3 linked regions of the Variovorax paradoxus genome follow. The protein of the gene in region 2 interacts with the protein of the main gene of each other region in a pairwise test. Links are inferred from orthologs where the notes say so. Each region holds a gene or a part of one and is shown on either strand. Other genes may lie near its edges. The genes, in order: nadE, dnaA and AACL56_RS26090.

Evidence for each region.
Region 1: the proteins of dnaA (region 2) and nadE interact in binary tests that used the Escherichia coli proteins (3 or more experiments, as listed by UniProt). The link is inferred for Variovorax paradoxus from one-to-one orthologs.
Region 3: the proteins of dnaA (region 2) and AACL56_RS26090 interact in binary tests that used the Escherichia coli proteins (3 or more experiments, as listed by UniProt). The link is inferred for Variovorax paradoxus from one-to-one orthologs.

Annotation. Positions count from the first base shown.
Region 1 is NZ_LR743507.1:1,380,710-1,383,726, forward strand. Bases 29-2,892 are described here. They hold nadE (ammonia-dependent NAD(+) synthetase), read right to left. Parts: upstream 1,959-2,892; coding sequence 1,098-1,958; downstream 29-1,097. Other genes in these bases: AACL56_RS06145 (coniferyl aldehyde dehydrogenase), read right to left, coding at 29-1,092; AACL56_RS06155 (phospholipase A), read right to left, coding at 2,293-2,892. Also shown: more of AACL56_RS06145, read right to left, coding at 1-28; more of AACL56_RS06155, read right to left, coding at 2,893-3,017. UniProt on the Escherichia coli protein: Catalyzes the ATP-dependent amidation of deamido-NAD to form NAD. Uses ammonia as a nitrogen source.
Region 2 is NZ_LR743507.1:532,968-536,028, reverse strand. What follows is about bases 1-2,908. They hold dnaA (chromosomal replication initiator protein DnaA), read right to left. Parts: upstream 2,191-2,908; coding sequence 811-2,190; downstream 1-810. Other genes in these bases: AACL56_RS02550 (ribonuclease P protein component), read left to right, coding at 2,770-2,908; rpmH (50S ribosomal protein L34), read left to right, coding at 2,534-2,668; dnaN (DNA polymerase III subunit beta), read right to left, coding at 1-715. In the rest of the region: more of AACL56_RS02550, read left to right, coding at 2,909-3,061. UniProt on the Escherichia coli protein: Plays an essential in the initiation and regulation of chromosomal replication. Binds in an ATP-dependent fashion to the origin of replication (oriC) to initiate formation of the DNA replication initiation complex once per cell cycle.
Region 3 is NZ_LR743507.1:5,506,436-5,509,375, forward strand. The notes cover bases 33-2,819. They hold AACL56_RS26090 (SIS domain-containing protein), read right to left. Parts: upstream 1,855-2,819; coding sequence 1,210-1,854; downstream 33-1,209. Other genes in these bases: AACL56_RS26085 (BON domain-containing protein), read right to left, coding at 398-1,213; AACL56_RS26095 (YraN family protein), read right to left, coding at 1,954-2,331; rsmI (16S rRNA (cytidine(1402)-2'-O)-methyltransferase), read left to right, coding at 2,378-2,819. In the rest of the region: more of rsmI, read left to right, coding at 2,820-2,940. UniProt on the Escherichia coli protein: Required for the timely initiation of chromosomal replication via direct interactions with the DnaA initiator protein.

The sequences.
Region 1 (3,017 bases), 850 kb from region 2 along the record:
TTCGCCGATATCGGCGTAGCCGAGCACCGGCAGCAGCGGGCCGAAGATTTCTTCCTGCATCACGCGCATGCCGTCGTTCATGCCGGTCAGCAGCACCGGCGGATAGCAGCGCGTGGCGGCGTCGGGCGGCGCGTCGGTCAAGGGGAGCGCCACGGCGCCCTGTTGCCGGGCCGCGGCTTCGAGTTCCTGCAGCCGCGCGAAGTGGCGCGGGCTCACGATGCTCGTGTAGTCTGCGTTGCCTGCCACGCCCGGGTACATCGCGGAGAACAGGCGGCGTGCGGTGTCCGCGAAGCGCTGCTGCTGGCCTTCGGGCAGCAGCACGTAGTCGGGCGCGATGCAGGTCTGGCCCGCGTTGAGCGTCTTGCCCACGAGGATGCGCTCGACGGCCTTCTCGAAGTTCGCGCCGGGGCCGATGATCGCGGGCGACTTGCCGCCGAGCTCCAGCGTCACCGGCGTGAGGTTCTCGCTGGCCGCGCGCATCACCTGGTGGCCGACGGCGGTCGAGCCGGTGAACAGCAGGTGGTCGAAGGGCAGGGCGGAGAAGGCGCGCGCGGCCTCGGCGTCGCCGTTGACCACCACGATCTCGTCGGCCGCGAAGGCCTTGCGCACCAGCGCGGCGAACAGCTCGGCGAAGCGCGGCGTGAACTCCGACTGCTTGACCATCACGCGGTTGCCCGCAGCCAGTGCGGCGGTCATCGGCCCCACGGCCAGGTAGAGCGGGTAGTTCCACGGCACCACGATGCCGACCACGCCCAGCGGCTGCGGCATGAGCCTCGACGACGCCGGCTTGAACCACAGGCCGGTGCTGCGGCGCTTCACGCGCATCCAGCGCCTGCCGTGGCGCAGCGCATGGTCGATGCCTTCGACCGAGGGGAACAGCTCGGCGAGCTCGGTCTCCTGCACCGCGCGGTTGTGGAAGTCGGCGCTGATGGCCGCGGCGATCGCCGCGCGGTTCGCCAGCATGAGCGCGCGCAGCCGCTCGAGCCGGTCGGCGCGCTCGGGCCAGGGCGGCGTGGGTGCGCGCAGGTTCGCGGCGCGCAGGGCATCGAAGCCCTGGCGCATGTCCTGTTGCGTCATGGCTTCGGGCGTCATGGGCTTCAGCCCGCGGTGCCGGGGGGCGCGGGTTCGACGGGCAGCGCGCGCTTGTGCGCGCTCTTGCGGTGCGTCGACAGGATGATCTCGCGGGCCCGCGCCGACACCGGCTTGCCCTCGAGGAAGTCGTCGATCTGCTCGTAGGTGACGCCGAACGCGTCCTCGTCGGGCTTGCCCGGCACCAGCGACTCGAGGTCGGCGGTAGGCACCTTGTAGACCAGTGCGTCGGGTGCGCCGAGCAGCTGCGCCACCGCGCGCACGCGGCGCTTGTTGAGGCCGGTGAGCGGCGTGATGTCGGCCGCGCCGTCGCCGAACTTGGTGAAAAAACCCATCAGCGCCTCGGCCGCATGGTCGGTGCCGATGACGATGCCGTCGTGCGCGCCGGCCACCGCGAACTGCGCGATCATGCGTTCGCGCGCCTTGATGTTGCCCAGCACGAAGTCCTCGTGCGCCGCGTCGCGGAACTTCAGGTCGCCGGCCTTCAGCGCGGCCAGCATGCCGTCGGCCGCAGGGCGGATGTCGACGGTGATCGTGCGGTCGGGCTTCATCACCGCGAGCGATGCCTGCGCCTCGGCCTCGTCCTTCTGCACGCCGTACGGCAGGCGCATCGCGATGAAGGTCGCCTCGTAGCCGGTGGCGCGCAGCTTCTCGACCGCGCGCTGCGCGAGGCAGCCGGCGGTGAGCGAATCGACGCCGCCGCTGATGCCGAGCACCAGCGTCTTCAGGCCGGTGCGCTTCAGGTAGTCGGCAAGGAAGTCGACGCGGCGCGCCAGCTCTTTCGCGGCGTCGAAGACGGGTGCGACATGCAGCGCCGCGATGATCTCGCGCTGCGTGTCGTCGGCGGGGGTGAGGGTGTCTTGGCTCATGAGAAGACCATTCTGCGTTCGATGGAGTCCCGCATCCTAGGCCAGAAACGCCGGGGAGCCGGGCTGCCGGGCCTCAGGTGCTGCCCCGGCAGGGCAAGGAGAAGCGACACGAAGTGCGCGAAGCCTGGGGGCGAGTCCAGGAACACCGAGGAACCGGCTTCGCCGGGCCTCGGGTGTTGCCCCCGGTAGGGGGAAGGAGCAGCGACACGAAGTGCGCGAATCCTGGGGGCGAGTCCAGGGACACCGAGGAACCGGCTTCGCCGGGCCTCGGGTGTTGCCCCCGGTAGGGGGAAGGAGCAGCGGACACGAAGTGCCGCGAAGCCTGGGGGCGAGCCTAGAAATCCACGAGGCTCAGGCCGATGCTCAGGACGGTGCGCTTGCGGTTGTAGTCGACCAGCGTATCGCCGTAGCCCGAGAACAGCTGCGTGTGGAAGCGCAGGTTGCTCTTGGTCGGGTCGCCGATGGCCTTGAGCCATTCGAGGCGGATCGAGCCGCGGCCGCTGTCGCGCAGGTTGTTGCGCACCGTCACGGCAAGCTGGTTCTCGCGGTTGAGGTTCCAGCGGCCGGTGACTTCCGCGCGGCCGATGTAGTCGGCGATGTCGGGGTTGTCGTCCTTCGCGGCATTCTCGGAAATCCGCTTCCAGATGCGGCCGGTGATGGTGAAGCGGTCGTCGAGCTCGGCGCCGCCCATCAGGTACACGCGGTTCCAGCTGCGCGACAGCGGCAGCGTCTGGCCGTTCGACTGGTGCACGATGCCCAGGCCCGCGTAGCGCCAGCGCCAGCCGCCCGGCAGCTTGAAGTCGGTCGGGTAGACATACATCAGCTCGGGTTCGTGGTCGGTGGTGCGGAAGGGCCGCGAGATCGCACCGTTGAACAGCTGCCAGGTCGACTGCTGGCTGTAGGCGAACCACAGCGAGTCCTTCTTGACCGGGTCGTTCTGCGTGAGCAGGCCCTGCGCCAGCTTGGTGCGCACCGACAGGCCGATGCGCATCTCGTTGGCCTGGTAGGCCACGGGGTCGGCGGTGTGGTCGGCCGAGGGCGAGGTGGGGGTGTCGGGCC
Region 2 (3,061 bases):
CCAGCTTGGTGACGAACTCCATGCCGCCGAAGCTGAACTTGGCCTGGTTGTTCGCGAACTGCATCTCGATGGCGCCTTCGGCGTCGGACAGCAGGCGCTGCATCTCGAGCACGGTCTTGCGCGGCAGGATGACTTCCTGGCGCGGCACTTCGACGTCGAGCGTGGCCGACGAGAACGCCAGGCGGTGGCCGTCGGTGGCCACCAGGCTCAGCTGCTTGCCTTCGGCCACGAACAGGATGCCGTTGAGGTAGTAGCGGATGTCGTGCACGGCCATCGCGAACGAGACCTGCGAGAGCAGGTCCTTCAGCGTCTTCTGCGGCACGCTGAACACCGGCCCGAAGTTGGCGGCTTCCTGCACCAGCGGGAAGTCTTCGGCGGGCAGCGACTGCAGCGTGAAGCGGCTCTTGCCGCCCTTGAGCACCAGCTTGCTGGCGCTCGACTCGAGGCTCACGGTCTGGTCGGCCGGCATGGTGCGCAGGATGTCGATGAGCTTGCGCGCGCCGATGGTGGTGGTGAAGTTGCCTTCGTCGCCGCCGAGTTCGGCGGTGGTGCGGATCTGGATCTCGAGGTCGCTGGTGGTCAGCTGCAGCTGGCCGCCGGTCTTGCGAATCAGCACGTTCGCCAGGATAGGCAAGGTGTGACGCCGCTCCACGATGCCCGCCACCGACTGCAGCGCGGCGAGGACTTTGTCTTGGTTTGCCTTCAAAACGATCATGTCTTCTTCCTCTTCTCTATCTCTTTGAATCAGCTTGTAAGGGCGCCATTCTCCGCTGTCGCGACGGCCACCCTCGACGACATCCGGCTTCTTCTTCAGCCCTTGAGCGTTTGTTCGAGCACGTGGAGCTGCTGGTTGAGTTCGGTGAGCTGCTGGCGCTCGCCCGAAATCTTGCGCACCGCGTGCAGTACCGTCGTGTGGTCGCGTCCGCCGAACAGCTCGCCGATTTCCGGCAGGCTCTTCTGCGTGAGTTCCTTGGCCAGGTACATCGCGATCTGCCGCGGCCGCGCGATGCTGGCCGGGCGCTTCTTGCTGTACATGTCGGCGACCTTGATCTTGTAGTAGTCGGCCACCGTCTTCTGGATATTCTCGACCGAGATCTGGCGGTTCTGGATCGACAGCAGGTCGCGCAGCGCCTCGCGCGCCAGGGCGATCGAGATCTCCTTCTGGTTGAAGCGCGAGTACGCCAGGATCTTGCGCAGCGCGCCTTCGAGCTCGCGCACGTTGGAGCGTACGTTCTTCGCAACGAAGAAGGCCACTTCCTCGGGCATCTCGGCCGATTCGGCGCGCGCCTTGTTGATCAGGATGGCCACGCGCATCTCGAGCTCGGGCGGCTCGATGGCGACCGTGAGGCCGGAGTCGAAGCGCGACACCAGGCGCTCGTGGATGTCCGCCAGGCCCTTCGGGTAGGTGTCGCTGGTCATCACGATGTGCGACTTCTTGGCCAGCAGGGCCTCGAACGCGTTGAAGAATTCTTCCTGCGTCCGGTCCTTGTTGGCAAAGAACTGCACATCGTCGATCAGCAACAGATCGAGCGAGTGATAGCGCTCCTTGAACTCGTCGAAAGTCTTGCGCTGGTACGCCTTGACCACATCCGACACGAACTGCTCGGCGTGGATGTAGAGAACTTTGGAATCCGGCTTGTCGGCCAGCAGCCGGTTGCCCACAGCATGCATCAGGTGGGTCTTGCCCAGGCCGACGCCTCCGTAGATGAAAAGCGGGTTGTAAAGATGGCCTGGCATGCCGGCCACGTGCATGGCCGCGGCGCGCGCCATGCGATTGGCCGTGCCCTCGACCAGGGTGTCGAAGGTGAGACCGGAATTCAGCCGGTTCTTGAAGCCCGCGGCAGCGGGCTCCTCGCCCGGACCGGCCACGTCGCGCGGCACGTCGGTTTCGGTCATGACCGCCACAGGCGCAGTGCGCACGGGCACTTCGCGAGGAGCAAGCGCTAACTCGATGGCGACCGGCTGGCCGTACATCTTCTCCGCCATGGCGGCGATCTTGCCGGCGTACTGGGCCCGGATCCAATCGAGCTTGAACCGGTTGGCGACGAACACGGTCATGCGCGACAGGTCGTCGGCGACCTGTGCGTTCAGGGGCTTGATCCAGGTGTTGAACTGCTGCTCGGACAACTCCTGCGCGAGCTGGTCGACGCAGGCTTGCCAGAGACTTTCGCCGATGCCGTCAGTGGACATGGACGCTTGGAAAAGTGAAGAGACCTTCGGGCATTTCTTGGTATAGGTATTGTGGATATTCTCTGCTGGAAGGCACCGGGCATTCTAACTTGTCAAAACCTTATCCACACGCTGTCGATGGCGACGAAAGGCCCGCAAATCCAGTCGAAGATTGTTCCGGCGGCCAATGTTTGCGATAATTGCGGGTTTCCCTGAAAACCTCTTTGCGTTCTTCATTGGCGCTCGGAGTAGGAGTTCAGGGGTTACCCCTGGGTCCAACCCAATACCGCTCCCCCGGCGCCCCGCAGGTTCCTCATGCTTTCCGCACGAAGAGCCGGCGCGAACAGGGAATTAGGAAATCACCATGAAACGCACTTACCAAGCATCCAAAGTCCGCCGCGCCCGTACCCACGGCTTCCTGGTCCGCATGAAGACCCGCGGCGGCCGTGCCGTCATCAACGCACGCCGCGCCAAGGGCCGCAAGCGCCTGGCCGTCTGACGGCAGCCCACCTGCCGTTGCCCGCAGCCGACACGTCAGCGCAGGCGCCCGCAGCCAGCGCTTCCGGTTCGTCCGGCCTTGACGTGCACGGCCCGGCTTCCATGCAGCGGCTCAAATCCCGCGCGCAATTTCAGGCCGTCCTCGCAGGTGCCACCGTGGCGCGCACTGCTCATTTCGCATTGCACCGCTGTGCGCTCGATCTCGCATCGAGCGCACAGCCGCTGTTCGCGTCCGACGATGTCTGGCTGGGTGCCATGGTGCCCAAGCGCTGGGCACGTCGCGCGGTCACGCGCAATGCCATCAAGCGCCAGATCTACTCGGTGAGCGCTGCCGTGGGCGGCGCCTTGCCACGTGCTGCGCACGTGGTGCGTCTGCGCGCCGGGTTCGACCGCA
Region 3 (2,940 bases), 5.0 Mb from region 2 along the record:
TCCTTCCCCCTACCGGGGGCAACACCTAAGGCCCGGCGAAGCCGGTTCCTTGGTGTTCTGGCTCGGCCCCAGGATGCGCGCACTTCGTGTCGCTTCTTCTCCCCCCTGCCGTTGGCAACACCGGAGGCCCGGCAAAGCCGGTTCCTCGGTGTTTCTGGACTCGCCCCCAGGCTTCGCGCACTTCATGTCGCTTCTCCTTCCCCCTACCGGGGGCAACACCGGAGGCCCGGCGAAGCCGGTTCCTTGGTGTTTCTGGCTCGGCCCCAGGCTTCGCGCACTTCGTGTCGCTTCGCCTTCCCCTGCCGGGGGCAACACCTAAGGCCGGGTAGAGCGCTTCCGCGATGTTGAACGAAAAAAAAGCCCGCGACTGCGGGCTTTCTTGATGGGGCGTCGGGGGTCAGCGAACGGGCGAGGTGGTCACGCCCGACGAGGGCTGCGTCGAGGTGGACCCCGGCGCGGGCAGTGGCTCCATCGGGGGCAGCGGCACGCGCGACGATGAAGAAGGCGAAGGCTGCGACGGGGAGGCGGAGGTCACGGGCGCCGGGCCCTGGCCGCCGCGCTGCGCGGCCGCCTGGTTGGCGGCCTGGGTGGCGGCGAGGTCGGCTTCGGACACGATCTCGACCACACGCACGACCTTCACCACGCCCGACACGCCGCGCGTGATCTCGGTCGCGCGGTCGGTCTCGCGCCGCGTGGCGATGCCCATGATGTAGACCACGCCGCGCTCGGTCACGACCTTGAAGGAGTTGGCGAAGATGTCCTTCGCGTCGAGCAGCGAGGCCTTGATCTTGCCGGTGATGTAGAGGTCGTTCGAACGGTCCTGGAAGGTGCTCGACGAGCCCACGGTCAGTTCGTTGACCACCGAGCGCACGTTGACGATGCGGCTCACCTCGTCCTCGACGCGGCGGCGGTCGGCGTCGCTGCCCACGGCACCGGTCAGCAGCACCTGGCGGTTGTAGCTGGTGACGCTCACGTACATGTTGTCGTTGGCGATGTCGCGCACGCGGGCTGCGGCACGCAGCTCGATGCCCTGGTCGTCCAGCTGTGCGCCGGAGCTGCGGCGGTCGGTCGCGACCATGCCCACGCCGACCACGGCCGCGCCGCCGACGACGAGCGGCACGCAGGCAGAGAGGCCGGTGACCAGCGCGGCACCCAGCGTGAGTGCGATGGCGAAACGTTGGGTCGATGTCTTCGTCATGGTCGTCATGGTCATGGGGAAACTTCCTGTTCTCCGAGTAGCTGGGCATCCACGCCGTCGCACAGGCAATGCAGTGCGAGCTGGTGGATTTCATGGATGCGCGCCGCACGCTCGTGCGGCACGCTGATCTGGACGTCGGTCTCGCGCAGCGCGCGGCCGATGGCGCCGCCGGTGCCGCTGCTTCCCGCAACGCTCGCACCGGCCGGGCCGGAAACGGCATTGCCCAGCAGCGCGACGACCGTCATGTCGCGTTCGTGCGCGGCGGTCACCGCGGCCAGCACCGCGGCCGACTGGCCGCTGGCGCTCAGTGCCAGCAGCACGTCGCCAGCCTGGCCCAGTGCGCGCACCTGGCGGGCGAAGCGGTCGGCATCGCCGGCGTTGCTGCTGTCGGCATCCGGGTCGGTGCTGTCTCCGGGCAGCGCGATGGCACCGAGCTCGGGCCGTTCGCGTTCGAAGCGGCCCACGAACTGCGCGGCGAACTGCGCCGCCAACAGGCCCGACACGCCGGCGCCGCAGGCAAGCACCTTGCCGCCGCTGGTCACGCAGGCAAGGATGGCCTGCATCGCTTGGGAGATGGGTTTGCTGAGGACCGGTCCGGTCTGGTATTTGAGGTCGGCACTGTCGATGAAGTGCTGCTGAATCCGTTGCTCGAGCATGAGGCGGGATGATAACTGGGGGTTGTGAAACAAGACGTGTGAGTTGTGGAGCCTCGCGAGAGGCTTCAGTTCCCTTGCACGGGCGCCGAGGAGGCGTTGTCAGTCCGCGTCGAACGCAGCCTGCATCCAGGTGATTTTCTCCTCGACCAGCACGACGTCGAAGCGGCATGGCGGCACGGTGCGCAACTGGCCGAGGTAGTGCCGCGCCGCGAACACGATGCGCCGGCGCTTCGCCGCGGTGATGCTGCCTCCCGCGCCGCCGTGCAGGCCGGTGCTGCGCTGGCGCACCTCGACGAACACGAGCGTGCCGCCGCCCGCACCCCGGGGATCGCGCATGATCAGGTCGATCTCGCCGCCGCCGCGCCCCGGCGTCCGATAATTGCGCGCCAGCGGCACGAGGCCGGCGTCCTGCAGATGCGCGAGCGCGGCATCTTCCGCCGCATCGCCGCGGCCCTTCGTGGTGGTGGTGGTCTTCATGGCTCCCTGCCTGCAATCTTTTAGTTCGTTCTGTCGGAGAAACCTCTTGGCTTCACTCGCCCCTGCCTCCTTCGGCGCCGCCCTCGCGGCAGCGCACGACGCTGCGGGTGCGCAGCATTATCCGCAGGGCACCCTCTACATCGTGGCCACGCCGATCGGCAACCTGGCGGACATCACGCTGCGTGCGCTGCATGTGTTGCAGCTGGTCGACGCCATCGCCTGCGAGGACACGCGCCACACGCAGAGCCTGCTGCGCGCCTACGGCATCGACCGTCCCGGCGCTCGCCTGCTGGCGGTGCACCAGCACAACGAGGCCGAGGCCGCGCAGGGCGTGGTGGCGCGGCTCGCGCAGGGCGAGCGCATCGCCTACGTCAGCGATGCGGGCACGCCCGGCGTGAGCGACCCCGGCGCGCGGCTGGCCGCCGCAGTGCGTGCCGCCGGCCAGCGCGTGCTGCCGCTGCCGGGCGCCAGCGCCGTGACCACCTTGGTCGGTGCAGCCGGCCTGGTGGCCGACGGTGGCGACGGCAACGCGAGCAGCGCCTTCGTCTTCGCAGGCTTCCTGCCAAGCAAGGCCGGCGAGCGCGACACCGCCGTGCAAGCGCTGTCGCA